One region of the Rathayibacter soli genome, then DNA from elsewhere that is predicted to be linked to it. Evidence: predicted binding sites of a transcription regulator. Region 1 holds the regulator's gene; each other region holds the start of a gene.

Region 1 (10,212 bases):
CTCTGGCCATCCGCTATTACGCCGGAAGCAAAGCGCCGAACGATTGGCGGGTCGAGGTCCCCGGGGGCACCCTCGGAGTGCGGATGTTCGCGACGGAGGACGGCGAGCATGTCGGGCTGTCCGGCCCGGCCGAGCTTGTCTACGACGGCACGCTGGTGCTTGCCTGATTCGCTTGCACCGCAGCCCTTGCGCGCGGGGACGTCAGCCCTTGTGACGTACTCGCAGCACTCGATAACCCTTGCTCGTCGCCGAGCGGCTGACGTGAAAGCGGCCATCGAGCGTCGCCTGCAGCCAACGCTGCAACGAATCGGAGCCGAGGTTGCGCTGCACGACGAGCCACGCGTCCGATTCCGCATCCAGACGCGGGAGCCAGTGCTCGAGCATGCCGTGAAGTTCGTTCTTGCCGACCCGGATCGGCGGATTCGACCAAATCGTCGCAAAAGCTACTGTGTTCGGCACGTCCTGAGGCAGGGCCGCCGTGATGTTCGGCAGGCCCATCGTCTTAGCGTTGCGACGCACCAGGTCAAGTGCCCTCTCGTTCACGTCGACAGCCCACACACGCGCGTGCGGCGATGTCAACGCGAGGGTGAGCGCGATCGGCCCCCACCCGCAGCCGAGGTCGAGCAGATCACCACCAGGCGGTGCCGGTGGGGTGTTCGCCAGAAGCACCTGTGTCCCCGTGTCAATGCGCTCCGGGCTGAAGATTCCGTTCGCCGTCGTCAGTTCATAGGTCTGATCGGCAAGGCGCACCGTGAACGGTCGCAACCGGGCATCGCTTGTCGGGGCAGAGCTGAAATAGTGGTCGCCGCTTGCCATACGGGAAAGGTACCGCAAGTTCGGGCGGCTAGGGTTAACAGGAATGAGTGACAAGCGCGAGAATTCCGATGACCAGACACCGGCCGACAACAACGACGTGGTCGCCAGGGTGCTTGCGCACGCCGAAACACGAGCATCCGGCTACTCCCTGTTCAGTACGGGAGCACAGGCGCTGCAGCACGGCGACGGCGAAGGCTACGACGAAAGCATTGGCGGCGTAGACGGCGATCAACTTGACCGGCAGGAGCGCGCAGCACTGCGCCGCGTCGCCGGCCTGTCAACGGAGTTGGAAGACGTCACAGAGGTCGAATATCGGCAGCTGCGGTTGGAGAACGTCGTTCTGATCGGTGTCTACCAGCAGGGCAGCCAAACCGATGCGGAGAACTCGATGCGCGAACTTGCCGCGCTGGCCGAGACGGCGGGCGCCGTCGTACTCGACGGGCTCCTGCAGCGACGACCGCACCCCGACCCGAGCACCTATCTCGGCCGCGGCAAAGCGCAGGAGCTGCAGGGCATTGTCGCTTCGCTGGGCGCGGACACCGTCGTCGCAGACACCGAATTGGCACCGAGTCAGCGGCGCGCCCTCGAAGACGTTGTCAAGGTCAAGGTGATCGACCGCACCGCTGTGATTCTGGACATCTTCAGCCAGCATGCGAAGTCGCGTGAGGGCAAGGCGCAGGTCGAACTGGCTCAGCTGGAGTATCTCCTGCCGCGGCTGCGCGGCTGGGGCGAATCGATGAGCCGCCAGGCCGGCGGGCAGGTCGGCGGTGCGGGCGCAGGCATGGGCAGCCGTGGTCCTGGCGAGACGAAGATCGAACTGGACCGGCGGCGCATCCACACCCGCATGGCCAAACTGTGCAAGCAGATCACAGCCATGAAACCGGCCCGCGAAGCCAAACGCGCCAACCGCAAGCGCAACGCGGTACCGTCTGTCGCGATCGCCGGCTACACGAACGCCGGCAAGTCGAGCCTGCTCAACCGGATCACCAACGCCGGGGTACTTGTCGAGAACGCGCTCTTCGCGACTCTCGACGCCACCGTTCGCAAATCGGTGACGGCCGATGGCCGGCTTTACACCCTCACAGACACCGTTGGCTTCGTCCGCAATCTCCCGCATCAACTGGTGGAGGCATTCCGCTCCACGCTGGAAGAAGTGGCCGACGCCGACCTGATCGTGCACGTCGTCGACGGATCGCATCCGGATCCGGCCAGTCAGCTGGCAACCGTTCGTGACGTCATCCGCGAGATCGACGCGCGCGACGTGCCGGAGTTGGTGATCTTCAACAAGGCTGATCTCCTCGACGACGATCGCCGGCTCGTCCTGCGAGGGATCGAGCCGAACGCCGTCTTCGCATCAGCGCGCACCGGGGAGGGCATCGACGACGTTCTTTCCGCGATCGCGCGCCTGTTGCCGGACCCGTCGATCGAGTTGACGCTTCTGATCCCGTATGACAGAGGCGATCTGATCTCTGCTTTGCACGAACGTGGCCGAGTGATCGAGACGGCCTACGTCGAAGACGGCACTCGCGTTCGCGCTCTCGTGATGCCCGAGTATGCGCCGGCCTTCGAAACGTTCGCAGAGACGGATGCCGCCTCCCGGGCAACCGAGACCGCAGCACCGTAACAGTACGCAACGACCGCTGCAGCCTCACGCCGCCTTGGTATTCTTGATCCACAAACATCGGCATGCGCTTGACCGTTCGTGTCGATGTGGAGCGACAGCCGAGCCCGGCACCCGCCCGCGACCGGCCCTCGGGCCTGCGTTCCACAACGGACGCGCGCGGCCAACCGGCGTTGTGCGTGTCTGATCATCCAGGAGACGATCCACGCGCATGAGCCAGCAACAGCACGAAGACACCGGCACAAGCCGATGTCCGGCCGGCACGCCGTTTTCGTTCGAGTTGTACCCGCCGCGCACCGACGCTGCCGCCGCCAGGCTGCCGCAGACGATCGATCGCCTGGCCGCCGCGAACCCTGACTTCATCTCGGTCACATACGGGGCGGGCGGGTCATCGCGCTCCTCGTCGCTGGATGTTGTCCGCTACATCCAGCAAAACACGACCGTTGACCCGATGGCGCACTTGACGTGCGTCGGCTCATCCCACGCAGAAGCCAACCGCCTCATCCATGAATTCCTGGACGCAGGCGTGCGCAGCTTCCTTGCGCTGCGCGGCGACCCGCCAACCGGTCAGACTGCCGACGATCAGGCAGGGCGCCAGCCAGTGCTCGGCGATCTGCATAGCGCCGCAGAACTCGTGCAGTTGATCCACCGCGTGCAAGCGGAACGGGTGCCGTACAGCGAACTGTCAGTGCCGGGCCGCCCAGACCTGCGAACGGTGCGCAGCAGGCGCGAACGCGTCACGATTGCCGTTGCGGCCTTCCCGAACGGGCACCCGCGGTCGCGTTCGGTCAGCCAAGACATCGACACACTGCTGGCCAAGCAGGCGGCAGGTGCCAACCTCGCGATCACCCAATTGTTCTTCCACGCTGACGACTATCTCGCCTTCGCGCAACGGGCGAAGCAAGCGGGTGTCGAATTCCCGATTCTGCCGGGCATCATGCCCGTCACCAGTCCTGCCCGGCTCCGACGGATGCTCGAACTCAGCGGCGAGGACATGCCAAGCGAACTCGCCATCCAGCTCGAGATCGAGCCGACAGAGCAAGGGCAACGAGAAATCGGAATCGACCATGCCGCGCGCTTCGCAGCTCGTTTGATCGCCGGAGGAGCGCCCGGAATTCACCTGTACACGTTCAACCAGCACGACACCGTCCTCGCCGTTCTCGAACGATGCGGCATTCTCACCACCAGCACCGAAAAGGAACCAGCATGACGCGCACGACCCCCTTCCCAACCGGGACGATCCTCGGCTACCCGAGAATCGGGCGCCGGCGCGAACTCAAGAAGGCCGTCGAGGCGTTCTGGGCAGGCACGATCAGTTCAGCCGAACTTGAGCAGGCCGCAGCGCAGTTGCGCGCTGTGACTCGGGAGCGCCTTTGTGCACTCGGGCTGGGGCGTGCCGACTCGTCGATTCCGGCAAGTTTCAGCTACTACGATCAGATGCTCGACGCAGCGGTCACGCTCGGTGCTGTGCCGGAGCGTTTCAGCACTCTTGTCGGGGAGGACGGATCGCTCGATCTGGCCGGGTACTTCACATTGGCGCGGGGCGAAGGGAACCGGGCGCCCCTGGAGATGACCAAATGGTTCGACTCGAACTACCACTACTTAGTGCCGGAGATCGGGCCGGAGACCGTCTTCTCGCTGGCGTCCGACCGCATCGTGCGCGAGGCCGAGGAGGCCGCGAACGCCGGCTACCGCACCCGCCCGGTGATCGTCGGCCCCGTCACCTTCCTCGCGCTGAGCAAACCCAGCGATGCGGCTCCTGCCGGATTCAGGCCGTTGTCGCGGCTCGACGAGGTGCTGCCGGTCTACCAGCAGCTCCTGGCGCGATTGAGCGCCGCCGGCGTGCAGTGGGTGCAGCTGGACGAGCCTGCCCTCGTGAGCGAGAGCATTGCGGATGCCCGTGCGGACGTTCTCGAAGCGGCCCGCGCCGCCTACGCCTCGCTCGGCGAAGCGACCGATCGGCCGGCGCTGTTCGTGGCGGCCCCATACGGCAGCCTCGATGACGCTGTGCCCGTGCTCGCGGGGAGCAACGTAGAGGCGATCGGTCTTGACCTGGTGCGCGGGTCGGTCCCGGCGGTTGCCGATCTCGATGACCCCACGCGTACGGCGCTTCGGGCCAAGACGCTGGTCGGCGGGGTCGTGGATGGGCACAACGTCTGGCGTGGCGACCTCGAAGCGGCGTTCGGCAAGCTGGAGAGTCTGCTCGCGTTGACGGTTAACGTCGCCGCAGCCACATCGACCTCGCTCCTGCACGTACCGCACGATGTTGACGATGAGCCTCGGCTCTCCGACGAACTGAAGAGCTGGTTGGCCTTCGCCGATCAGAAGGTCGGCCAAGTCGCGGTTCTTGCTCGTGGTTTGGATGACGGGCACGAGGAGATCCAGAGTGACTTGGACGCGGCATCCGCGGCACTTGCACAGCGACACAACGCCACAGGCGTGCGGGTCGCGGCCGTGCGTGAGCGTATCGCCGGGCTGTCAGAAGCCGACTTCCACCGCGGTGCCTATGCGGATCGCGTCGTTGCCCAGAATGCAGCGCTCGACCTGCCGTTCCTGCCCACAACGACCATCGGGTCGTTCCCGCAGACCGGCGAGATCCGCCGGAGCCGTGCTCACTTCGCAAAAGGAGACCTCAGCGAGGCGGACTATCGCGAGGCCATGGAGGCCGAGATCCGTCGCGTGATCGACCTGCAGGAGGAGATCGGCCTTGACGTGCTCGTCCACGGGGAGCCCGAGCGCAACGACATGGTGCAGTACTTCGCCGAGAACCTCGACGGCTTCGTCGTGACCCAGAACGGATGGGTGCAGTCCTACGGCAGTCGCTGCACGCGTCCATCCATCCTCTGGGGCGATGTCTCGCGGCCGAACCCGATCACCGTGGGCTGGTCCAGCTACACGCAATCGCTGACGACGAAACCGGTCAAGGGGATGCTCACCGGCCCTGTGACGATCCTTGCCTGGTCGTTCGTGCGCGACGACCAGCCGCTGGGCGACACGGCCAACCAGGTCGCGCTGGCTCTACGGGACGAGATTGCGGATCTGCAGGCCGCGGGCATCCGGATCATCCAGGTCGACGAGCCGGCGCTGCGCGAGCTGCTGCCGCTGAAAAAGAAGGATCAGCCCGCCTACCTCGACTGGTCGGTCGGATCGTTCCGGCTTGCCACCGCAGGTGTTGAAGCGCAGACGCAGATTCACACGCACCTGTGTTATTCGGAATTCGGTGTGGTCATCGACGCCATCAAGAACCTTGACGCGGATGTGACGAGCATCGAGGCAGCACGAAGCCGGATGGAGGTCGTTGCCGACATCAAGACCAGCGGGTTTGATCACGGCATCGGGCCGGGCGTCTACGACATCCATTCGCCCCGCGTGCCGTCGGTCGCCGAGGTGACCGAACTGTTGCAGAAGGCGCTGGATGCGATCCCGCCGCGACAAGTTTGGGTGAACCCGGACTGCGGGCTCAAGACGCGCGGCTATGACGAGACTGTGGCGTCGTTGAAGAACATTCTGGAGGCGACGCGCGCCGTGCGCGCAAACGCCGTGGCGGTCTAACCCGCTTGCCTGCCTGTGCGCACGGTCCGTGCCCACTGACGAGATCGAAACGTGGGCGCGGGAGACTCTAAACGGAGCGGAGCACGGCGACGACCTTGCCGAGTACATCGGCGAAGTCGCCGACGATCGGTTCGAACGCACTGTTTCGCGGGAGCAACCAGGTGTGACCGTCGCGCTGGCGGAAGACCTTGACCGTGGCTTCGCCGTCGAGCATCGCCGCAACGATGTCGCCGTTCTCGGCATCGCTCTGTTGACGAACGACGACCCAATCGCCGTCGCAGATCGCGGCGTCGATCATCGACTCTCCGACGACTTTGAGCATGAATAGCGTGCCGTTTCCGACAAGCTGGCGCGGCAGCGGGAAGACCTCATCGATCTGCTCTTCCGCAGTAATCGGGATGCCGGCAGCGATTCGGCCGACCAGCGGCACCATGGCGGCGTCGCCGACCGGGGTCGAATTCTCGAAGTCCGCACTGTCGCCGGTTGTGCTGGGGATGTCGATCAAGATCTCGAGGGCACGCGGACGGTTCGGGTCGCGTCGAAGATAGCCGCTCAACTCGAGTTGGTTGAGCTGGTGTGTAACGCTGGACAGCGAGGCGAGCCCGACGGCATCGCCGATCTCGCGCATGCTGGGCGGATAACCGCGCTGGCTCACCGACCTCTGGATGAAGTCCAGAATCGACAGTTGCTTCTCACTCAGAGACTTGCGCCGCCGGGTGCCCCGCTGCTTCGGTTCGTCGCCCTTGCTCGCCACGTCGTGCGTCCCTTCTCGCCATGCGACCGCTCGATTCGGATGAGCAAACACCGTTCGGATAACCGAATGTCGGTGGTGCCTGGTTGCATGTGATCCAGACAGTCGAAACTGTATCTGCTGAACCGCCACAAGGCAAACACCTGTTCGAGCGTGTCTGAAACTTTTTTGACATTTGTACGAAGATAGGGTTGAAATCACGTGACTTCGAAGATATATTCGGAACAGAGTTTCGTATCCGGCGGTTCCGGCCGAACGCCGGATACGAATCAATTCACTCGGGTCGGCCTCACCGGAAACGGTGCGACCGGTTCCGACGAAGCGGCCAGGAGGCAGTCATGAGCACCGCGAGCATCGCACCGGCAGCGCGAATGCGCCTGCGTCTCACCCGACGCGGGCGTGTGGTGTTGACGGTACTGACCGCGACGCCGTTGCTCGCCGCACTGCTCGCTTTTGGGTTCAATGGGGCAGCGGCCGCAGCGTCCGGCGGTGGAAACACCACTTCGTTTTCGCACGTGACTGTGACGACCGGAGAGTCACTGTGGAAGATTGCCGAAACAGTAGCCCCGTCCGCCGATCCGCGCGACGTGGTCGCTGCGATCACCGATCTCAACCAGCTGTCCACGTCGGTGCTCGTGCCCGGCCAGCGTCTTGCCATCCCGGCTCAGTACGACCGCTGACCGCGGTTCTGTGGGCCCGGCGAGGCAGCGCCGAAGCTCTAGCATTGAGGGGTGAGTTCACTTTCTGATCTGCCACTGCGTGACGACCTGCGAGGAAAGGCTCCGTATGGGGCGCCGCAGAAGCATGTGCCGGTCGCGTTGAACGTGAACGAGAACACGCATCCGATCCCCGATGCCGTTGCGCGGGACATCGTTGCGGCGCTGTCGGATGCGGTCGGTCGCGCGAATCGCTATCCGGATCGTGAATTCACCGAACTGCGGCACTCGCTTGCCGGCTATCTCGGTCATGGACTTACGGCTGACAACATTTGGGCAGCCAACGGGTCCAACGAAGTCTTGCAGCAGATCCTGCAAGCATTCGCCGGGCCCGGAAGGAGCGTTCTTGGCTTCGCTCCGACGTACTCGATGTACCCGATCCTGGCGAACGGAACCGGAACGCGGTGGGTCGCGGGGGACCGCGGCGACGAGTTCAGCGTGTCGCCCGCGCATGCTGTCGAGTGGATCAATCGCACTCACCCCGACGTCATCCTGCTGTGTGCGCCGAACAATCCGACAGGAACGCCGTTGTCGTTGGATGTGATTGCCGCGGCATACGAAGCGACCGATGGGATCGTCGTTGTCGATGAGGCCTACTCCGAATTCATGCCAAAGGGTCAGCCGAGCGCGCTGACGTTGCTCCCCGGACGCGACCGCTTGATCGTCTCCCGCACGATGAGTAAGGCGTTTGCGTTCGCCGGCGTGCGACTCGGCTACCTCGCCGCTGACCCCGCGGTGACGGATGCGATGCGCCTGGTCCGTCTGCCCTACCACTTGTCCGTGCTCACGCAGGCTGCCGCGATCGCCGCACTGAAGCACGCCGATGAGATGCTCGCGATGGTCGACGACATCCGCGCCCAGCGTGACCGCATCGGGCAGGGCTTGACTGCGCTCGGCTACCTCCCGCACGACAGTGGCAGTAATTTCGTTCTATTCGGAGGTGTCGCCGACCCGCACGCGATGTTCGAGGCGCTGCTGGCCGACGGGGTATTGATCCGCGACGTCGGCATTCCCGGCCACCTTCGCGTGAGTGCTGGCACGCAGACCGAGACGACCGCATTTCTCGATGCGGCCGCACGCTTCAGCGTGCAGGCGAACAGTGTCATCGCGCCGCTAGGGTTGTGAATCATGAGCACCGGTACGCGCATCGCGCAGCTTCAGAGAGAGACGACAGAGTCGAGCATTGAGTTGTCCCTCGACTTGGATGGCTCGGGGATTGCGGACATTCATACCTCTGTGCCGTTCTTCGATCATCTGCTCACCGCGTTCGCGAAGCACTCGTTGACCGATCTCTCGGTCCGCGCATCCGGCGACGTCGAGATCGACGTGCACCACACGGTCGAGGACGTTGGGATCGTGCTCGGCAAGGCGATCGTGCAGGCTCTGGGAGACAAGAGTGGCATCGCCCGCTACGGCGACGCCCTCGTGCCGCTCGACGAAGCCCTCGTCCAGGCGGTCGTTGACATTTCAGGCCGACCCTACCTCGTGCACGCCGGCGAGCCCGCAGGTTTTCAGTACCACCTGATCGGCGGTCATTTCACCGGATCCATGGTGCGGCACGTGTTCGAGGCGATCGCGTTCAACGCAGCGCTGACAACGCACATCACAGTGCTCGGCGGACGTGACCCGCACCACATCGCCGAGGCGGAGTTCAAGGCGTTCGCGCGTGCATTCCGTCAGGCCAAAGCGCTTGACCCGTTCATCGTCGGTATCCCGTCGACAAAGGGCGCCCTGTGATTCAGCCCTTGGTCGTCGTCCTCGACTATGGGTCTGGGAACGTGCATTCGGCCGCGAAGGCGCTCGAGGCGGCCGGTGCCCGAGTACAGCTCACAGCCGACGCGGCGCGCTCTCGCGAGGCGAACGGACTCGTGGTGCCCGGTGTTGGCGCATTCCATGCCGTCATCGACGCACTGCGTGCGGTGCGCGGCGACGAGATCATCGACCGTCGATTGGCAGGCGACCGGCCGGTGCTGGGCATCTGCGTCGGTATGCAGGTGCTGTTCGAACACAGTGTGGAGTTCGGAACGGATGTGGACGGGCTTGGCGAGTGGCCCGGCGAGGTCACCGAACTGCGCAGCGAGATCCTCCCGCACATCGGCTGGAATACGGTCGAAGCTCCTGAAAGCTCCGTCCTTTTCGACGGCGTTCGCGATCAGCGCTTCTATTTCGTTCACTCCTTTGCGGCACATGAGTGGCAGATCGAGTCGGGCCGCGCCTTCCGGGAGCCGGCGCTGACGTGGGCGACGCACGGGTCGAGGTTCCTGGCGGCGGTCGAGAACGGGCCGCTTTCTGCCACGCAATTTCATCCGGAGAAATCCGGCGAAGCCGGCATCCGTCTGTTGCGCAACTGGGTGAACGGCCTGCGCTAAATTTGAGGCTTGTGCCGGAATAGGCGCGGTCACTGCTATTCGAGGATCGAAAACGACCATGAGTGAGTTCAACAGAACACCACGTCTTCTGCTTTTGCCCGCCGTCGATGTCGCGGCGGGCAAAGCGGTTAGGCTGACGCAGGGCGAGGCCGGCTCGGAGACCAACTACGGCGACCCGGTGGCCGCTGCGGCCGATTGGGCTGCCCAGGGCGCGGAGTGGATTCATCTCGTCGATCTGGATGCCGCGTTCGGGCGCGGCGACAACCGTGCCCTCCTGCGTCGGGTGATCAAGCAGGTCAGGGGCGTCAACGTGGAACTGTCCGGCGGTATTCGCGATGATGCGTCACTGGAATCCGCGCTGGAAATCGGCGCCAAAAGGATCAATCT
Region 2 (10,212 bases), 880 kb from region 1:
GCGCGCGGGCGGCATCGGCATGCTGCTGGTCAACAAGACGCCCGGCTCGACCGACCTCGACGAGCACTCGGTGCCGACGATCCACCTCGACGCGCAGTTCTACGACCCGTTGAGCACCTACGCCGCGACACCCGGCGCAACGGTGACGTTCACGCCGGGCAATACGACAGGGGTGACGCCGCCGACCCCGCAGGTCGCCGGATTCTCCAGTCGCGGGCCGGTCGAAGCAGATGGCAGCGACATCCTGAAGCCGGACATCGCGGCGCCGGGCGTCGCGATCATCGCCGACGGCGCGAACGCGCAGGGTGCCACGCCGACGTTCCAATTCGAGTCGGGCACGTCGATGGCCACGCCGCACATTGCTGGGCTCGCGGCGCTGTATCTCGGCGTGCATCCGAATGCGACGCCATCCGAGATCAAGAGCGCGATGATGACGACGGCCTACAACACGGTCGACGCATCCGGCGCCCCCGTAACCGACCCATTCACCCAGGGTGCCGGGCACGTCGACCCGACGAAGTACTTCAACCCGGGGCTGCTCTACTTGAGCGGCACGGCGGATTGGTACGCGTACATTCAGGGCATCGGCTATGACGTTGGGGTCGCCCCGATCGACCCGTCGAACCTGAACTTGGCGTCGATTTCGGTCGGTGCGATGACCGCGCCGAAGACCGTCACCCGCACCGTCACGAGCACGCAAGCCGGCACGTTCACGGCCAAGCCGATCTCGATTCCGGGCATCGACGCGGTCGTCTCACCGTCGACGCTGACGTTCGGCGCAGCAGGTGAGTCGCAGAGCTATTCGGTGACGTTCACCAGAACGGATGCTCCGCTCGACTCGTTCGCGACCGGCTCGCTCGACTGGGTGAGCGGTTCGACCATCGTGCACAGTCCGATCGCGGTGCGACCGGTGACGATCGTGGCGCCGGCGGCGGCATCCGGAACCGGACGAGACGGATCGGTCGGCATCACGGTGACGCCGGGCGGCAATGGGCCAATCGCGCTGAAGACCAGCGGGCTGGCCACCGGAGTGACGCTGCCAGACGCCGCGGACAAGCACAGCCCGCACAGCGGGTCGGGCACGCCGGGCGCCGAGTTCAGCTATGAGGTGCAGGTGCCGACCGGTGTGCAGCTGCAACGGTTCGACCTCGTCGCCGTCAACAAGACGGCCGACCTCGACCTGACCGTGTACCTGCTGGACGGGCCGAATGGCAACCCGGTGGCGGGTTGGCAGTCAGCGACGAGCTCGTCCGATGAGCGTGTCGACCTGCCGAACGCGGATGCCGGCTACTACCTGATCTACGTCGACGACTTCAGCGGATCGACCGCGTTCGACATGACCACCTATTCGGTGCTGCCGGGTGCCGGGGTCGGCTCGTTTGCCGTCACGCCTTCGACGCTCGCGGGCGTTCAGGGTATGCCGGTGACGTATCAGGCGTCGTGGACCAAGCTGAAGAAGGATGCGAGGTATCTCGGCCTCGTTGAGTACGGGGACACCGGTCGCACGACCGTCGTGGCGGTGTCGACGGTCGAAGCCCAGCCGAGTGCCCCGGTCAATACGGCAGCTCCGGCGATCAAGGGTATGGCGGTGGTCGGGCAGACGCTGACGGCGTCGCCGGGCAGCTGGACCCCGAACGGGTTGAAGTTCAGCTATCAGTGGCAGGCCAACGGCAAGAACATCGCCAAGGCGACGTCGTCGCGGTACAAGGTGACGTCGGCCGATCAGGGAGCCAGCATCACCGTACTCGTGACGGCGTCGAAGAAGGGGCTGCCGTCTGCATCGGCAGTGTCGCCGGCGGTGGTTGTGAAATACGAGTCGACGGCCACGCTGTCGCTGTCGAAGTCGACGGTGTCCTCCGGGCAGAGCGTCACGGCGACGGTGACGGTGACGAGTAAGGCGGCGACGCCGCCGTCAGGCGCCGTCACGCTCACCGTCGACCGCACGACGATCCGCACGACACTCGACGCGACGGGTACCGCGAAGGTCGCCGTGCCGAAACTGTCGCGCGGCAATCACACGTTGCGCGCGACGTATGCCGGCAATGACACGATCGCAGGCTCGACGTCGAACAGTGAGAGGTTGCAGATCAAGGGGTAGCCGTCGGCTCGCTGGTCGAGTAGCGAGCGTCGGTGGTCGAGTAGCGAGCGCTAGCGAGCGTCGGTGGTCGAGTAGCGAGCGCTAGCGAGCGTATCGAGACCAAGAGACCAAGAGACCAAGAGGCCTCACCACGTGTCGATACGGGTCTCGATACGGCCGCGGGCGGCCTACTCGACCACCGGGTTTGCGACTGGGAGTCGGCCGCGGGCGGCCTACTCGACCACCGGCACCGGCGCACCCGGTGGTCGAGTAGCGAGCGCTAGCGAGCGTATCGAGACCAAGAGACCAAGACACCTCACCACGTGTCGATACGGGTCTCGAGTCGGCCGCGGGCGGCCTAGTCGACCACCGGGTTTGCTACCGCGACTCGCGAGGGTCCACGGGCTTTCAGGGCGATACGAGATACTGGGGGATGCGCCGAATATTCGGGTTCATCCGTCGGTACACGGTCGTCGCCATCACGATCGTTGTCGGCGTCGTCGGCCTTGTTCTGTTCTTCAGTGGCTTGCCGGTGGTGGCGCAGTGGCTGACCACGGCTTACGCGATCGTGATCGCCGCGATGCAGGCGTGGGACATGCTACGCGGCCTGTTCAAGGGCCGGGTCGGCATAGACATCCTCGCGATCATCGCTATCGCGGCTACGCTGGCGGTAGGTGAGTACTGGGCGAGCCTGGTGATCGTACTCATGCTCTCCGGCGGCGAAGCGCTGGAGGACTTCGCAAGCCAGCGCGCTCGCCGCGAGGTCAGCGCTCTGCTGGAGCGCACGCCCGTGCAGGCGCACCGGGTGGCAACGGACGAGTCGATCGTGGACGTTCCGATCGACGAGGTGGCGATCGGCGATGTACTGCTTGTGCGTCCGGCCGAGGTTGTGCCCGTAGATGGGCTCTTGATGACGGAGGCCGCATCCGTCGACGAGTCATCGCTGACCGGCGAGAGCTTGCCGGTCGAGTTGATGCGCGGCGCATCCGTCATGAGCGGGTCGGTCAACGGCCCGAGCGTGTTCACGATGCGGGCGAGCGCGGTCGCGGCCGACAGCCAGTACCAGCGGGTGGTCGCTCTGGTCGGCGCCGCCGCGGAATCGCGAGCGCCGATCGTGCGCCTGGCCGACCGGTTCGCTGTGCCGTTCACGCTCGTCGCGCTCGCGATCGCGGGGCTGGCCTGGTGGCTGAGTGGAGACCCGGTGCGCTTCGCCGAAGTGATGGTGGTCGCCACCCCGTGCCCGTTGCTGATCGCGGCTCCCGTCGCGTTCATCGCCGGAATGAGTCGCAGCGCGAAAGCCGGTGTGATCGTGAAAGGAGGCGGCACGCTCGAGCAGTTGTCGCGCGTGCGCACGGTCGGGTTCGACAAGACCGGCACGTTGACGCACGGCACTCCGGACGTCGTCGACGTGCGCCCCAGCGGCGGATTGGACGCGGGCACAGGCGGTGTCGCTGCCGGGCTGAGGGCCGACGAGCTGCTGAGCCTGGTCGCAAGCGTCGAGCAGTACTCGAGTCACGTGCTTGCGGCGTCGATTCTCGCGACGGCGACGCGGCGTGGGCTCACCATCCATCCGGGAACGGATGCGGCGGAGAGCGCGACCAACGGCGTCGAAGCGACGGTGGAGGGTCGACGAGTCGCGGTCGGCAAGCGCGCATTCATCGCGGGTCTCGGCGCCGTGATCGACTCTCCGCTGCCGGTCGGCGGGCAGCTTGCCGTCTACGTGGCGGTCGACGGGCAGTATGCGGGAGAGGTCATCCTGGCGGACCGGGTGCGTGAGAACGCCGCCGCAACGGTGCAACGGTTGCGTGAACTCGGTGTGCGGGACATCCTGATGCTCACCGGCGATCTGCGTCCTACCGCCGAGCATGTGGCGCAGCAGGTCGGCATCGAGCATGTCGAGGCCGAGTGTCTGCCCGAGGATAAGGTGCGCATCGTCAGCGGGGCGACCGAGCGCCCGGTGATGATGGTCGGTGACGGTGTTAATGATGCGCCGGTACTGGCATCCGCTGACATCGGGGTGGCGATGGGGGCGAGGGGGTCCACGGCTGCGAGCGAGTCGGCGGATGTCGTCATCATGCTCGACGACATCGGCAAGACCGTGCGGGCGGTCGAGATCGGGCGTGCGACGACGCGCGTCGCGCTTGAGAGCATCTGGATCGGCATCGGTTTGAGCATCGGGCTGATGATCGTCGCCACGTTCGGGTTGCTGCCTGCGATCGTCGGGGCCGTGCTGCAAGAGGTCGTGGATCTGGCCACGATTCTGTGGGCGCTGCGGGCGCTTGGTGGACCGGCTGAACGGGCGCTCGTCGGGGCGCGGGCCGTGTCGGCGGGGGCGGCGTCGGGAGAGGCCGGCGCGAGTGGGGTGGCGTCGGGCGCGGCTGGGTCGGGCGCGGCTGGGTCGAGTGGTGTTGGGTCGGGCGGGCCGGCGGTGGGCAGCACGAACGTGTCCTCCGCCAAGCGTCGTTGACCGGCCACTACTGTAGGACGGTGGCCGATCTGACAAGCGGGCTAAGCCCCGACCTGCCGTTTCTGAGCGAGACGAGAACGTCCTATGACACGGTAGCTGCCGACTACGCCGAGCTGCTCGCCGATGAGCTGGCCGCCAAGCCGCTGGATCGGGCGTTGCTGACCGCCTTCGCAGAACTCGTCGGCGCCGGACCCGTCGCGGACCTCGGCTGCGGCCCTGGCCGGATCACTGCTTACCTGCACGGCCTCGGGCTCGACGTGTTCGGCGTGGATCTGTCGCCGGGGATGCTTGCCGAAGCCGGCCGACGGCATCCGGAATTGAGGTTCGAAGAGGGGTCTTTGCTCGCGCTCGATTCTGCGGATGCGTCGCTCGCCGGAATCGTGGCGTGGTACTCCATCATCCACACGCCGCTCGAGCTGCTGCCGAAGGTGTTCGCCGAGTTTCATCGCACGCTCGCGGGCGGCGGGCAGCTGTTGCTCGCGTTCCAGGCGGGGGACGAAATGGTGCGTTTGACACAGGCTTACGGACATGAGGTGGCGCTTGACGCGTACCGGCTGCCGCCCGACGGCATCACCGAGTTGCTGGTGGAAGCCGGGTTCACCGTACACGCGCGCGTGCTGCGTGAACCCGGTGCGGGGGAGAAGACGCCGCAGGCTTACCTCATGGCGCAGAGTTAGGCTGCCGGTTGCGCGGCGGCTGCGCCTCCTTTGTCATCCATCTTTCTGAAGCCGCGAGCGGCTCGAAACCGAATTTGCGGTACAGGCCGTGGGCATCCGCGGTTGCCAGCGTGATGCGTTGCAGGTGGCGGGGTTCGAGCGCGGAGCAGACTCCGTCTATGAGGGCGACGCCGATGCCGGTGCCGCGCACGGAGCTGTCGACGAACACGTCGCAGAGCCAGGCGAACGTCACGCCGTCGGTGACGACGCGGGCGTAGGCGACCTGTTCGCCGGTGCCGGCGCGGAAGATGCCGAAGTTGCGCGAGGCGTCGATCGCGGCATCCTGGATGGTTCGCAGCCTGCCGGCGGCCCAATAGGACTCGGCGGAGAGCCACTGGTGGATGCGTGCGCGATCCATTCGGGTGGCGTCATCGGAGAACTCGAAGCCGGGTGGAACGTGCGAATGCGGTGTCACTCTGGTCGTCACGGGTCGATTCTGGCACGGTGTCGGCGAGGGGGGATCGGTTCAGGGCCGGACCCGGCGGCGAGGAACGCCGTGCCGAAGCACAACTCAGTCCAGGAGGGATCAGTCAGCGTGTCTTGCATGGCCGCGCGGATCGTCTCCCACGGACGGCGCATGATCCACTCATCGAGCGAGGCGGACGTGCGCACCACCGCGACTCCGAGCCGCGACAGCCAGCCAGGCGTGCTGTCCGGGATCTTGAGATCCAGTACTGCCCAGCGACCGCCGCCGGCCAGGGCCGCGGCACCGTGAGCGATGACCTGTGCACACCCGGGCACCTGGGTCAGGGCGTAGGTGGACAGGATCGCGTCGACCTCGGCCGGGAAGCCGAACTCGGCCGCGTCGGCCTGCACGAGACTGACGTTGCTCCAGCCGTTCGCCTTGACCCGGTCCTGGGCGCGCGCGAGCATCGCGTCGGTCAGATCCACGCCGACGATCCGGCCGTCGGGACCGATCGCCTCCTGGACCAGCGGAAAGTTCAAGCCCGTGCCACAGGCGATGTCGACCACCGTGTCACCCGCGCGGAGGCCCAATGCCCGAACAGCACGCAAGCGCTGCGCCCGCTGCGGGTAGCCGGGCGCAGGGTAGAGCCGAGAGGTGACATCGTAATGTTTGGCCTTTTTGCGATAAGTCTCGATCAGGCGCTCCCGGGTGCGGTCGGCCTGGCTCACGGTGGCCCCGAGCCCGCGTGCCGGTCTGCCTGCGGGCTTGACTGCGCGTCTGACTGCGCGTCTGACTGCGCGTCTGACTCGATCGCGGCCTTGATCGCCGCCATCTCGATATTGCTCACGCGCTGAACCTGCCTCTGCAGGGCCCGGCCGGGGATGGCGCGCATGACATTGGCGAGGTCGACCTCCACCCACATCATGGCGTTTGTGTGCTCGTCTGTGTGCTCGTCTGTGTGCGCCTCTGTGCGTGCATCTATGTGCCCGTCTGTGTGCGCCTCGCCCGCTGGCTCGAACTCCATTCCCCAGCGCGCCACGGACGTGCCCATCGTGCCGGCGAACGCCATCGAGTTGGGCGCGTCAACCGCGGTTACCTGCTCACGCCTGCGGTGATTGAATCCCAGGTCCTTCGCCCGTTGCTCCACCCACGCGCCGGGCTGCAGCGTGCCGCCGCCCCGAATCCGGCATTCGAGCACAGTTGGCGCCCACTCCGACCAGCGTGCGACGTCAGCGATATATGCCCACACGTCGCTGACGGCCGCGGCGACTGTGATGCGGCTCTCGGTTCTGATTGTCATAGCGGTTGGCCTTATTGTTGGCTCTGGTTTGGCTCTGGGGTGGTTTTTGGCTTGGCTTTTGGGTTGGCGCTGGGTTGGCTATGCGGTTGGCTCTGGGTTGAGCTCTCGAAGCCCGTTGGGTCCAGTTCTGGGTTCACGAGTTTCGGTTGTCGTAGGGCCTGCAGCCCCGTCCTCCTCAGAGAGTTACACGAATCGGAAGAGCACCTGGTTCAATTCATTTTCCAGTTCAAAGTTTCGCAGCAGCCGCCGCGGCGTGCAACGGGAGAACTTGCCGGGCGGACGGGCTCTCTCTAGCGTGTGCGGCGCCGTGCGTCGCGAGTGTTCCGTGCGTCCTGAATGCATCAGGCCGCGAATGCATCGGGCCGCGAGTGCATCGGGCCGCGTGTCGTCGCCGCTCGTCGTCGCCGCTCCCTGTGCGGCATCCGGGGACCACCTGACTATGGCCAAGGGGGCAGCGAATGAACATGAAGTCGAATAGATATTCTAATCTCAGTCGCATATAAATCAATCCAAATAGAACAGACCACCTAATCTGTGGTACAATGAATTATGGAATTGATCACGGGGCGGATACGAGAAGGCGCACAGCGGGTGTGTTCGTTCTTCACGGTATCCGACGCCTCGGACGCTGGGAGCGTGGCTGGCGCTCCGGCGCCATTGAGTGTGATGGTGGACCGGTTAGACGATGACCGGTTGCAGGCGTTGGTGACGGATGCGGCCGCGCTGCGGTCCGAGGTCGATGCCGTCATCGCGGCCGGTGCCGGGGCGCTCGCGAAACGTTCGGACCGCGTGCTTGGTTACCAGGGTTTGGCCCAACGGACCGGGCACCGCACCCCGGTCGGATTGTTGCAGTCGTTGACCGGGTCCTCCCGCATTGAAGCAGCCCGCCAGGTGCGACTTGGTGAGGCGATGGCCCAGGCTGATGCCGCGACCAGCCTGCTCGACGACGGCGGCAACCTGCGCGACGAGGTCGGCACGAACGGCGAGGATCTGCCAGGTACTCCCGGATCCGATCCAGACGACGATCGGTCCGGCGACGGAGCTGACGCGGGTGCTTCGGGGAATGAGCGGCCAGATGCTGAGGGGCCAGCGGTGCCGTGGTTTGAGCCGGTGACCCGGGCGGTCGCAGAGCATACGCTCACTTCGGAGGCGGCGTCGGCGATTCTGCGCGGCCTCGGCGAGCCGAACGAACACTGTGACGGTGCTGCGCTGCGGACCGCCGCGATCGAGTTGATCGGCGACGCGGCCGGTCTCCATGTGGACGAGTTGACCAAACGCGCCCGCTGGGCCCGTGACCTGGCCGACCCACGCGGGGTCGAGGAACGCTTTGCCGCCCGCTACCAAGAACGCACCTGGCGGTTCGGGTATACCCCGGACGGAGCCAGGACGGCGTGGGTGCGCTTCGATGACGAGTCCGCCGCGTGGGTCGACACGATCGTCGGCGCCGCCTTGCGGCCACGTCGCGGTGGGCCCCGCTTCGTCGCCAAAGACGAAGCCGAACGCGCCCAGAAACTTGCCGAGGATCCGCGCAGCAACGACCAATTGGTTTTCGACGTGCTGATGGATGCGCTGCGCACCGGAGTACAAGCCGACCCGGCCATCGCGTTCGGGTCCCGCCAACCGGGCATCCGCGTCATCATCACCGAAACAGAGCTGAACAAGCACGACGAAGCCGGCGCGCCGACCGGGATCGGCTATTTCGAAGAGACCGGAGAAGCCGTTCCTGCTGCAATCGTCACCCGGCTGATCTGCAACGCAGGCATCCAGCCGATCTTCACCGACGCGTTGGGCACCCCGTTGGACGTCGGACGGGAACAGCGACTGTTCACCACGAAACAGCGCATCGCCCTCGCATTCCGCGATGGCGGCTGCATGTGTCCCGGCTGCGACCGGCCACCTTCTTATACGGAAGCTCATCACATTGACGAGTGGGCCGCCGACCACGGCAAGACTGACCTCGCTCGGGGACTACTTTTGTGCCGGTATCACCATATGTTGATCCATAACAACGGGTGGAAAGTGATCCGCAAGAATATGAGCTATTGGCTGGTGCCACCGCCGGGCATCGATTCAGAACAGACGCAGATCAGACTGCACAGCAAAGCCCCGAAACTCGCGCGAGTCAGCTAACAACGAAGCGTTCAGTGCGTGGTGTGATGCTGGCTCTGGGCTCAGACTGTGCAGCTCAGACTGTGCAGCTCAGACTGTGCAACCCAGGCCATGAAACACAGTCTTTGTGATGCAAGTGGTGCGACACAGGGTGTGGGGTGCGAACCGCACGGCACGGGCTGGCCAGCACAGGCTGTGCGACACTGGGCGTGCGACTCAAGCTGTTTGATAGTCGCAGCGGGACGCGATGTGGAGGCAAAACGATGACGGCAGCGCGAAGGACGGCATCTCCGATGTCGGCAGACCCAAAGTCGGCAGCGCTTGCGACGGCAGCGCTAACGTCGACAAGTGCGCGGCACGCACTGCCCTTGAGCCCGCGGTTCAAGTCGTTCCCAGCGCGATCATGGGGGAGCGACGTCGCATCGTTCCTCGCGAAGGCGCCGACGCTGTCCGAGTTTCAGACTCCGCTCCTCACACTCGAGGCGCCTGCGCTTGCGCACAACACTTCGATCATGTTCGATTGGCTGCGCAAAAACGAACTGCAACTGGCGCCGCACGGCAAAACCACGATGGCTCCCGTGCTCTGGCGTCAACTGCTCGACGCGGGCGCATGGGGCATGACGTTCGCGACAGCATGGCAGGTGCAGGTCGCTCGATCATTCAGCATCGAGCGGATCATGCTGGCGAACGCGCTCGTCGATCCGGTTGCCCTGCGCTGGGTGGCGCTGGAGTTGGAAACGCATCCGGAGTTCGAATTCACGTGCTGGGTCGACAGCGTCGATACGGTCAATCGGATGCTTGCGGCTCGCCCGGTCGGGCAACGCAAGATTGCCGTGATCATCGAATTGGGCGGCCCGAACGGGCGAACTGGCGCGCGCACAGTCGCGGAGGGCGTGCAGATTGCCGAGGCGGTGCGCAATAGCGACCTGCTCGAGGTTGCCGGGGTCGGTGGCTATGAGGGGGCACTTGCGCACGATCGCAGCGCCGCCGGCCTGACGCATGTCGACAACTATCTTGATGAACTCGCCGTGTTGCACACTACGTTGAAGGATGCCGGGCACTACGGCAATCGAACCCCGATCATCACAGCAGGCGGCAGCGCGTATTTCGACCGGGTCGCCGACCGGCTCGGCCCGC
Region 3 (10,212 bases), 1.7 Mb from region 1:
GGTGGGCCGGATCGCTGCCGACTGCGGCGAGCAGGTCGGGCATTGGCACGGTGCCGCCCTTGCGGCTCAGGAAGCGCCCGCGAATGACGGCCTGTGCGTAGATCTCTCCGCCCACGACGGCGCGCTGCTCGACATACACGGCTTTGGCGTCGAAGCCGACGATGCGCGACTCGACGGTGAACCGTTGCCAGAGTGTCAGCGACTTGCGAAAGCTGATCGTTTCACTGACGACGACCGGGTACCAGCCGCGTTCTTTGAAGATCGCCCAGATGCCGCTGCGGGTCAGCATGTCGAACCGGCCGATGTCGAAGATCGACAGGTACACGCCGTTGTTCATGTGCCGGAGAATGTCGAGGTCGGTCGGCATCACCCGAAACCGGGTACGTGCGACGTCAAAGTGGCCGAGCCGGCGGCCGAAGCGCGAAATGAAGCCGTGGAGAATCGTTCGAAAGAGCATGTGCACCCGGCAATGCTAGCGAGCCGAACGGTGTGCGGCATCGGCGCTGTGGGGGTCCTACAGTCGGCCGCGCGAACGCCGGTTCATCTTGTCGAGTGCGTCCAAACGGTCGTTATGGATCGTGAAAAGGTGGCGCCCGCGTGCGTTTGGGCGCACTCGCCCGCGATCACGAAGGTCAGGCTACGAGGGGGCCGCTACGACAAGTGACGCTCGGCTGGACCGTTGTAGGCGGACAGCGGGCGAATGAGTGCATTCGCGGCGTACTGCTCCATGATGTGTGCGGTCCACCCGGTCACCCGGGCGGCCGCGAACAGCGGTGTGAACGTTGCGGTGTCGAATCCGATCAGGTTGTAGACCGGGCCGCTCGGGTAGTCGAGATTCGGCTTGATGTTCTTGCGCTCAGCCATCCCGCGCTCCAATGCGGTGTAGAGGGCAAGCAAGTCGGGGCGGTCATAGTGTTCGACGAGCTTGTCGAGGGATGCCTTCATCGTCGGCACCCGGGAGTCACCGTTCTTGTACACCCGGTGCCCGAAGCCCATGATCTTGCGCTTGTGCTCGAGTGCATCGTCGAGCCACGCGCCCACTCGGTCTGCGGCGCCGATCTCGTCGAACGCGTGCATCACAGCCTCGTTCGCGCCGCCATGCAGGGCTCCCTTCAACGCGCCGACCGCGCCGGTCACGGCCGAATACAGGTCGCTCAGAGTCGAGGCGATCACGCGCGCGGTGAACGTAGAGGCGTTGAACGAGTGCTCCGCATACAAGATGAGCGAGACCCGGAACACATCGGCGACGACATCATCGGCCTTCTCACCAAAGGTCATCCACAAGAAGTTGTGCGCGTAGTCCAGGTCGTCGCGCGGCTCCACGAGGTCGAGTCCGTGGCGGCGGCGCTGGTCGTATGCAACGATCGCCGGCAGCTGCGCAAAGAGGTGCACAGACTTGCGCAGGTTGTGCTCCTCGTCGTTCTTCTCAGCATCCGGATCGTTCGCCCCGATCACGCTGACGGCGGTGCGCACGACGTCCATCGGGTGGGCTGATGTCGGCAGCTCGTCGATGATGCGCCGCACATTGGCCGCGAGCGCGCGCTGGCTGTGCTCGAGGAGTTCGAACTCGGCCAGTTCGACATCCGTCGGCAATTCACCGTGCCAGAGAAGGTAAGCCACCTGTGCGAACGTGCAGTTCGCCGCGAGCTCCTGCACGGGGTACCCGCGATACAGCAGCGAATTCGTTTCGGGGTTGACGCTTGAGATCGCGGTCGAATCGACGACGACGCCAGCCAATCCTTTGCGGATCTGCGGTGCTTCGCTCTCGCTCATCGGGCGCTCCTTCGCGTTTGTATGTCCATCGTTTGTCCGTCTGTCTAACCTGCGCTCGGCTGCGTGAAAACCGGGCGGATGCCTGCAGTCGAGTATTGCATCTCGGAAGCGCGTGTCGCTATCCGGGTGCCGGGCCCGCCCGGGACACCGTGTCGCCGCACGGCTCGGCGTGCCGCTCGGCGCGCCGCTCCGCGCGCCGTCGTGCGCCGTCAGGTGCCGTGAGGTGCGAGGTCAGGTGCGAGGGCGCGCGCCGTCCCAGGTTTGGGACCCGATGACGGCGAGAAGCTGCAGCTTCTGGGCGCTTTCGCTGCCCGGGGTCGCCGTGAAGACGAGCAGAAACAGCCCTTGGTCCGGATCGCTCAGTGTCTGGCAGCTCAGTTCGAGAATGCCAAGTTCTTGGTGCTGGATTCGCTTGACCTGCGTGCCCTTCACCGCGACTTCGTGCTGACTCCAGATCACTGAGAACTCCGGGCTGACGCGCAGTAGCTCGTTCACGATGTCGCCGACTCTCGATCGACTGCCGGCTCGAGAATAGGCGGCGCGCAGGTCGGCGACAAACGTCCTGGCGCGCAATGGATGATCGGTCTCCGGATAGATGCTGCGGGAGGAGGCATCCATGAACCATCGGTAGACGGTGCTGCGGTTCAGACCCGTGTACCCGCGCTGATCGCCGAGCAGCGCGATCGCGAGCGGTGTTTGCAATAGCGTCTCGCCGATGTCGTTGATCACGAGAGCCGGTGTGTCTGTGAGTCGGTCGAAGATGCGCAGCATCCCGGGTGAGACGTGGTCCGACATGCCGACGCGCGCCGGAGCGGGGTGACCGGCGAGCCGGAAGAGGTGGTCGCGCTCATCGCGGGTGAGATGGAGGCCGCGGGCGATCGCCGCAACCATCTGTTCGGATGGCTGTGGCCCGCGGCGCTGTTCGAGGCGACTGTAATAGTCGGTGGACATCCCTGACAGCGACGCGACTTCCTCGCGGCGAAGGCCGCTTGTGCGCCGGCGCGGCCCTCGGCTCAGCCCGACGTCTTCGGGCTGCAGCGCTTCGCGCCGCTTGCGCAGAAAATCCGCCAGTTGTTCTCGATCCACCCGCCCATCCTTTCGCACCGACCCGGGTCGAACAAGGGAGCGCCAATCCGTGGATAACAGATCCGTGGATAACCGCGGCCTGAATGCGGCAGCCGGATCGCGGCATCGTTCATTCGTGGGCGGGCCGCCCGAGACATCGCAAACGTCGACTGTCGGCCCGACGAAACCGCACGGACGGAATCACCAGGAGGAAATGACATGACAACGCAAAGAATCGCACTTATTACGGGAGGCAATCGAGGCCTTGGCCGAGCATCCGCCATCGCTTTGGCGCGCAGCGGCGTCGACATCGTGCTGACCTACCGGTCGAATGCCCAAGAAGCAGCCGATGTGGTCGATTCGATCACGGCGCTGGGGCGGAGCGCATTCGCTCTCCGACTGGACACGACGGCATTCGCGGACTTCGACCGGTTCACCGCAGAACTCGGTGAGGCCTTGACGGCCGGCTGGGGTCGTGCTGATTTCGACATCCTCGTCAACAACGCCGGATTCGCGCTGCCGACGCCGCCCGGCGCCGCAACAGCCGACGCGATCGATCGGTTGATGGCCGTGCATTTCAAGGGCGTCGTGCTGCTGACGCAGAGCCTCGTTCCGCTCATCGTCGACGGTGGGCGCATCCTGAACGTGTCAACCGGGCTGACCCGGTTCTATGGTCAGGGTTTGTCGATGTACGCCGCCGCGAAGGGTGCCGTCGAGGTGTACACGCGGTATCTCGCCGAAGAGCTCGGCCCGCGCAGAATCTCGGTGAATGCGATCGCTCCAGGGGCCACGGCAACAGATTTCGGGGGCGGAATGGTGCGAGACAGCGACGCTGCACGTGCTGCATTGTCGTCGGTAACGGCGCGCGGTCGTGTCGGCGAAGCGGATGACATCGGTGGCGTCGTCGCCGCGCTCCTCGGTGAAGCGACGGGATGGATGACCGCGCAGCGCATCGAGGCATCCGGCGGTCAGCGACTCTGAGCGGCCGGGAACGGCGGGGAACGGCCGGGAACGGCGAGGAACGGCGAGGAACGGCGAGCGAGCCTATCGGGGCCCGGGAGCCCACTACCCGTCCGTGCTCGTCGAACAAAGCAACCCGCGCCCGCGGGAAATGAATGCCCGTTGTCGCTGTTTCAAATCCGCCTTATGTAAGGCGGACTTGAAACAGCAAAAAATGGGCACATCGCATCCGGGGCCGGTGGTTGCGGGTCAGCCGCGTGCACTCAGGTCGATCTGCACCGGATAGCCTGCCCTCAACGCGGCGACGGTCGACGGGGGCGTGATGACGTTGGCCGCTCCGCGCGCGGGTCGAGTGCGGTGCGCGGCGTAGCCGTTGTGGGTCCACTCCACCAATTCGTCACCGAGAACGAGGTGCGGCGCATCCTCGACGAGCGTGAATGTGCCATCCGGCAGGTCGTCCCATGGCAGCGAGTGGATGCGTCTGCGGTGCGTGCCGCGCACGATCCGCTCTGCGTGCAATTGGCGGTTCATTTCGGTCGCGGTCGGCGCCGCGACGCCGAGCCCATTCGCCCATGCGGTTCGGTAGGCCTGATAGTCGGCACGGCGGCACTCGGCACACGGTCGATGCCCCGCTGCGAATGAGACCGCCTCGTCGTGGAAGAACAGATACGTGTAGTGAGTCGGCTGCCACTGCTGATTCCAGCGTCCGCGAAACTCGAGCACACACGTGATCCACAGGTCACTCGCGTGGAATCGCACGATCTCATGCCCCGAATGGATGCGCCCGCGATTGCCCGTCCACGCACCGCGCAGCGGTATCGCGACGACATCGCCGAGCGGCGTTACGCGATTGCGTTCTGTCATCCGTCTGCTCCCATCCGTGCCGGACTCGCTCTCATCAGTGCCGGACCGCAAGTACCGGACCGCAAGTCCCGGACCACAAGTGCCGGACAACCTTTCATTCGCGCCGGAGGTTCATTGCCGCACGCGCTCCCATCTATCTGTTACAGACAATCAGTGCCTGACGCGATACGCGAGGTGAACAACACCGTTCCCGAAGCGATGCTCGTCTAACAACTCGAGCTCGAGCCTGATGTGATCGGGGATGAATCGCGTGCCACCGCCGACGGTCACAGGCGAAACGATTGTTCGAATCTCATCGACGAGCCCTGCACGCAGTGCGTGCACAGCCACGTGCGGACCTCCGATCGAAAGGTCGCGAGAAGAGGCATCCTTGAGGGCTTGCACGGCGGAGGGATCGAACGTGCGCTCGAGCCGCGTCCTCTCACTCGACACGGTTTGCAGTGTGCTCGAGTACACGATCTTTTCGGCGGCGCGCCACAGCTCGGCATAGTCCCTGATGAACGGCGGCATGCTTGCCGTGTCGACGGTCTCCCAGTAGACCATGACCTCATAGAGCCGTCTGCCGAACAAGTAGGTGCCGATTGGTCGCTCGAGGTCGTTCACGAATTTGTGAACCTCTTCGTCCGGCGCACTCCAATCGAACGCTCCGTTCTCATCGGCAATGTAGCCGTCGAGCGATGTGATGCCCGTGTAGATCAACTTCGCCACGTCCGCCTCGCTTTCGTCCATTGGATGTGCGCGTCAGGCTCGGGGCCGAATGGAGATTCAGCGCACGACAGCTAGTCCGGTTCCCTAGACCGTAAAACCAACCTCCGACAACGCACAACAACCAATCGCTCCAAAACTCACCCCTTTCGATATTTATAGAATATTTCTTCGGATTTGACTAGCCAGTGGTATATCTTCATTAGCTTTTATCTTCGATTTCGTGTTAGAATGGTCTCATGATATCGACATCGCAACAGGTTCGGGAGGCCGCCGAGCGCGTGGCAAACTCCCTTGCTGCCTGCGAAGATTCGCCGATGGATGCGCCGCCGTCGCTTCCGACCGTCGTGTCACGCTTCGACGATGACGACCTGCTCACCTTGCTCGCCGATGCTGCCGCATTGCGAGCGGAAGCAGATGCAATCATCGCTGCGGGCGCGGGCGTGGTCGCGAAACGATCTGAACGAGAGCTTGGCTACAACGGCCTCGCAGCACGCACCGGTCACCGCACCACCACTAACTTGGTGCGATTTGTCACCGGCTCGACCCGCTCGGAAGCGTGGCGCCAGGTGCATCTTGGCGAGGCGATGCGCGAATCGGATGCCGCGGCGCGACTGCTCGAAACCGATCCTGTCGTCGATTCGCCGGCGAATGTCACCGCAGGCACTGGTACTGATGAGGATTCGCCCGAGGCGCCGAGTGAACCAGCTGCGTCGGCCTCGCCCGAGTTGCCTTGGTTCGAGCCGATCACTCGTGCTGTGGCCGAACATCGCCTCAGCCCGGACGGCGCCTCAGCGCTCCTGCGCGGGCTGGGCCAGCCGACCGAAGACTGCGGCGCCGAGATGCTCCGCGAAGCCGCGCTCACACTGCTGTCGGATGCCGAGAACATCCACGCCGACGAGTTGAGCAAGCGCGCGCGGTGGCTGCGGGATCAACTCGATCCCGTCGGCGTCGCTCAACGCGCACAACGCCACTTCGATGACAGAAAGGCACGACTGGGTCGCAACGCGACCGGCGCGCGAACCGTGTGGCTAGAGTGCGATGACGAGTCCGGCGAATGGTTCGATACCATCGTCTCCTCTGGCATGCGTCCTCGAAGGGGTGGACCGCGATTCATCGACAAGGCCGAAGCCGAACAGGCAGAAGCTTTGAAGAACGATCCGCGCACCAACGATCAACTCGTCTTCGATCTGATCATCGGAACGTTGCGCACTGGAGCACTCGCGGATCCGACGGCCGTATTCGGTTCTCGCCAAGCGGGAGTACGCGTCGTCGTCACACAGGAAGAATTGAACAAGCGCGACGCACACGGCAACCTCACCGGTACCGGATTCTTCGAGGAAACCGGCGAGGCTGTTGCCCCGGCGACGCTAGAGCACCTGCTCTGCGACACCGGCGCCCGGCGGATTACCGTCGATAGTGAAGGAAATCCGCTCGATGTCGGTCGAGAGCAACGGTTGTTCACGGCCAAACAGCGGGTGGCGATGGCCATCCGAGACGGCGGATGCATGCATCCCGACTGCGACAGACCGCCCTCATATTCTGAGGCGCATCACATTGACCACTGGTTTGAACACCACGGCGCAACAGATATCAATGCGGGCATTTTGCTATGCCGTTATCACCATATGCTTTTGCACAACGAGCATTGGCGCATTCGGCGAGAGGGCACGGTGTTCTGGCTGCACCCGCCAGAAGGCGATCCGCGTGCGCCGATCCGACTCCGAAGTAAGGCCGCGTGGTGGCAGAGCGGACAGAAGAAGGCGAGCTGACCGACGCAGGCGAGATGCGCGGCGCTGGAGCTACACTCGCAACAACACCCATGCGCGACGGCCGGCCGACATCCACCACCTGCAACGATCGCCGCTCCACAGTCACCGCTACACAGTCACGTCGAAACTGTCAGGTTGAGACAGTCAGGTCGAGACTGTCACTGTGAGACTGCCACTTTGAGACAGTCACTTTGAAACAGTGAAGTTGAAGACCGACGTATCGAAGTGGTTGTAGCCCTCATAATCGATCAGGTCATACAAATCGGACCGATGCTGCATCTGGCCCAACTGAGACGTCAGCGCACCCTCAGAGTTCAGCGTGTCGAGAGCGCGCTCAGCCGCACCTATCGCCATCCGCAACAACGAAACCGGCCAGATCACAATATTGACGCCAATGTCGGCAAGTTGCGCAGTCGTGAACAACTCGCTCTTACCGAACTCCGTCATGTTCGCAAGGATCGGCACGTCGACGGCTGCCCGCACTGCCGCAAACTCTTCAAGCGTCGCCATGGCCTCGGGGAAGATCGCGTCGGCCCCGGCATCTACGAGTGCCTTGGCGCGGGTGATCGCCGCGTTGAGTCCGTCAACTGCGCGAATGTCCGTGCGCGCCATGATCAGCAGATTCGGGTCGCGGCGAGCATCCGCGGCCGCACGGATTCGCTTCAGCGCCGTCGACTCGTCGACCACCTGTTTTCCGTCCAAGTGACCGCACCGCTTGGGATTGACCTGATCCTCAATGTGCAGACCGGCGACGCCGGCATCCTCGAGTTCCTGCACGGTTCGAGCAACATTCATCGGCTCACCGAACCCGGTGTCCGCGTCGACCAGAGCGGGCAGATCGGTCATCCGGGCAATCTGAGCGGAACGACCGGCGACCTCCGTCAGCGTTGTCAGGCCAATGTCAGGCAGCCCGAGGTCCGCAGACAGGACTGCCCCCGAGATGTAAACGCCGTCAAAACCTTTGCGCTGAATCAAGCGCGCCGACAGCGGATTGAACGCCCCCGGAAACCGCAACAACTCCCCGCTGGCAAGCCGTTCGCGGAACGCGGCGCGCTTCGCCGCCACACGGGTCTGTGCATACAACATCAGAACAACCCCTTCGGACTCTCGACCGACGCAAGCACCCCGTGACGTGCCGCGAAGCTCAAACCAGCGAGCTCATCCGAGCCAAGCGACGGTAAACGCTGTGCGAAGTCGAGGAAACGCTCGATCTCCTGCTCCTCCAGCACATCGGACGCGAGCGTGCGGAACTTGGCGATGTAATCCGCCCGCGCGAACGGGCGAGCGCCGAGCGGATGTGCATCCGCCACCGCGATCTCGTCGATCAACTTCGAACCGTCAGCCATTGTGATTTCGACACGTCCGCCGAACGCTTTCTCCGCAGGATCGAGCGAGTGATAGCGGCGCGTCCACTCCGGGTCTTCCTCGGTGCTGACTTTGTGCCACAGCTCGACCGTGTCCGGTCGTGCGGCGCGCTCGGGCGCGTACGAACCGACGTGATCCCAGACGCCGTCCTGCAGGGCGACGGTAAAAATGTACGGAATCGAGTGATCGAGCGTCTCGCGCGACGCCGTCGGATCGTACTTCTGCGGATCGTTCGCACCCGAGCCGATCACGAAATGCGTGTGGTGCGAGGTGTGCAGCACGATGCTCGCGACGTTTTCCGGCTTGTCGAACAGCAGCGGATAGTCGTTGTGCAGTTTGCGGGCAAGGTCGATCCAGGCCTGCGCCTGATACTCGGCGGAGTGCTCCTTCGTGTAACTGTCGAGGATTGCGCGCTTGGCCTCACCGGTCTCGGGCAGCGGCACCTCGTACGAGCCGTCCGGCCCGTCGAGCAGCCACGCGATGACGCCGTCTTCTCCCTCCCAGATCGGGGTCGGGCTCGTTTCTCCACGCATTGCTCGGTCGACCGCCTCAATGGCCATCTTTCCGGCGAATGCTGGTGCGTATGCCTTCCAACTCGAGATCTCCCCCTTGCGCGACTGCCGGGTCGCGGTCGTGGTGTGCAACGCCTGACCGATGGCCTGGAAGATCGTTTCGGTCGGCAGCCCCAGCAGCGTTCCGATGCCCGCTGCTGCGCTCGGCCCGAGGTGGGCGACGTGGTCGATCTTGTGCTCGTGCAGGCTGATCGCTTTCGCGAGGTCGATCTGCACTTCGTACCCGGTTGCGATTCCGCGCACGAGGTCACGTCCGGTCAGACCGCGTTCTTTTGCGACGTGCTGCGCCACGGCTGTGATCGGCGGGATGTTATCGCCCGGGTGCGAGTACTCGGCTGCGAGGAAGGTGTCGTGATAGTCGAGTTCGCGTACGGCCACGCCGTTCGCCCAGGCGGCCCACTCGAGCGAGACGCGGCGGGCGGCATCCGTTCCGAAGACAGTGGAACCGCTGCCCCCGACCGATACCGGATGCGCCAGCGCTTGCGATCGTGCGGCCACAACCGGATGCCGCGTCAACGACGCCGCTGCGACCGCCGCGTTGTCGATGACGCGGTTGATCACCATTTCGGTGACCTCGTCGGTCACCTCAACCGGGTCGACGGCGACTTCGGCGAGTTGCCAGGCCAGTTGGCCCTCACGGCTCAGGTTCTCATCGCTGCGGTGCACCCGCAGGTAGTGGGTCTTCATCGTGTTCCTTTCGTGCGCCTGCGCGCGATGGTCGAACCAGCGGATGCGCCAATCGATGCGCCGTTGCGACGCACCGAATGAAGTAGGTTATCGAGGCTTTTCTTCAGGTGTACAGCGGTGGCCTGTGCTGCGAGCGTCTCATCAGAATCAACGATGGCCTGCACAATGAGTCTGTGCTCTGCAGCGGACTCGGCGAGTCGCTTCGGATTGTCGTGCGCGAGGCGACGCGCGCGCTCCAGATGAGCACGCAGACTTCGCAGTGCATTCAACAGGTAGGAGTTGGCTACAGCATCGTCGATCGCTGCATCGAGGCGCGCGACCAGGGCGTAGTAGTCGTCGTGCCCGGCGTCGGCGTTTGCAGTGTCGGCGGGTGCAGCGTAAGCGGGCGCAGCGTCAGCCAGTCCAGCGTCAGCCAGTCCAGCGTCGGCCAGGCTATCGCCGGCCAGACT

What was found. The regulator LexA, encoded in region 1, represses DNA repair genes until DNA is damaged. The targets are predictions, from matches to a motif close to TCGAACANNTGTTCGA.
Positions count from the first base shown of each region.
Region 2: a site for LexA is predicted at 7,437-7,452, ahead of QU604_RS04735 (HNH endonuclease signature motif containing protein). Genes of this name have one in related genera too.
Region 3: a site for LexA is predicted at 5,527-5,542, ahead of QU604_RS00975 (HNH endonuclease signature motif containing protein). Genes of this name have one in related genera too.

Region 1 covers NZ_CP133020.1:1,907,242-1,917,453, forward strand. Annotated here, with positions in the region: gene dapF (diaminopimelate epimerase) at 1-167, shown strand, start outside; gene QU604_RS08660 (class I SAM-dependent methyltransferase) at 202-816, opposite strand; gene hflX (GTPase HflX) at 860-2,440, shown strand; gene QU604_RS08670 (methylenetetrahydrofolate reductase) at 2,649-3,647, shown strand; gene metE (5-methyltetrahydropteroyltriglutamate--homocysteine S-methyltransferase) at 3,644-5,989, shown strand; gene lexA (transcriptional repressor LexA) at 6,057-6,743, opposite strand; gene QU604_RS08685 (LysM peptidoglycan-binding domain-containing protein) at 7,079-7,420, shown strand; gene QU604_RS08690 (histidinol-phosphate transaminase) at 7,472-8,581, shown strand; gene hisB (imidazoleglycerol-phosphate dehydratase HisB) at 8,585-9,193, shown strand; gene hisH (imidazole glycerol phosphate synthase subunit HisH) at 9,190-9,825, shown strand; gene priA (bifunctional 1-(5-phosphoribosyl)-5-((5-phosphoribosylamino)methylideneamino)imidazole-4-carboxamide isomerase/phosphoribosylanthranilate isomerase PriA) at 9,884-10,212, shown strand, end outside.
Region 2 covers NZ_CP133020.1:1,030,726-1,040,937, forward strand. Annotated here, with positions in the region: gene QU604_RS04705 (S8 family serine peptidase) at 1-2,098, shown strand, start outside; gene QU604_RS04710 (heavy metal translocating P-type ATPase) at 2,511-4,544, shown strand; gene QU604_RS04715 (class I SAM-dependent DNA methyltransferase) at 4,565-5,221, shown strand; gene QU604_RS04720 (GNAT family N-acetyltransferase) at 5,205-5,687, opposite strand; gene QU604_RS04725 (class I SAM-dependent methyltransferase) at 5,684-6,394, opposite strand; gene QU604_RS04730 (SRPBCC family protein) at 6,391-6,966, opposite strand; gene QU604_RS04735 (HNH endonuclease signature motif containing protein) at 7,516-9,096, shown strand; gene QU604_RS04740 (type III PLP-dependent enzyme domain-containing protein) at 9,369-10,212, shown strand, end outside.
Region 3 covers NZ_CP133020.1:193,978-204,189, reverse strand. Annotated here, with positions in the region: gene QU604_RS01005 (acyl-CoA thioesterase) at 1-463, opposite strand, end outside; gene QU604_RS01000 (bifunctional 2-methylcitrate synthase/citrate synthase) at 652-1,773, opposite strand; gene QU604_RS00995 (helix-turn-helix transcriptional regulator) at 2,005-2,859, opposite strand; gene QU604_RS00990 (SDR family NAD(P)-dependent oxidoreductase) at 3,058-3,819, shown strand; gene QU604_RS00985 (hypothetical protein) at 4,048-4,662, opposite strand; gene QU604_RS00980 (dihydrofolate reductase family protein) at 4,813-5,370, opposite strand; gene QU604_RS00975 (HNH endonuclease signature motif containing protein) at 5,607-7,139, shown strand; gene prpB (methylisocitrate lyase) at 7,326-8,225, opposite strand; gene QU604_RS00965 (MmgE/PrpD family protein) at 8,225-9,763, opposite strand; gene QU604_RS00960 (GntR family transcriptional regulator) at 9,760-10,212, opposite strand, start outside.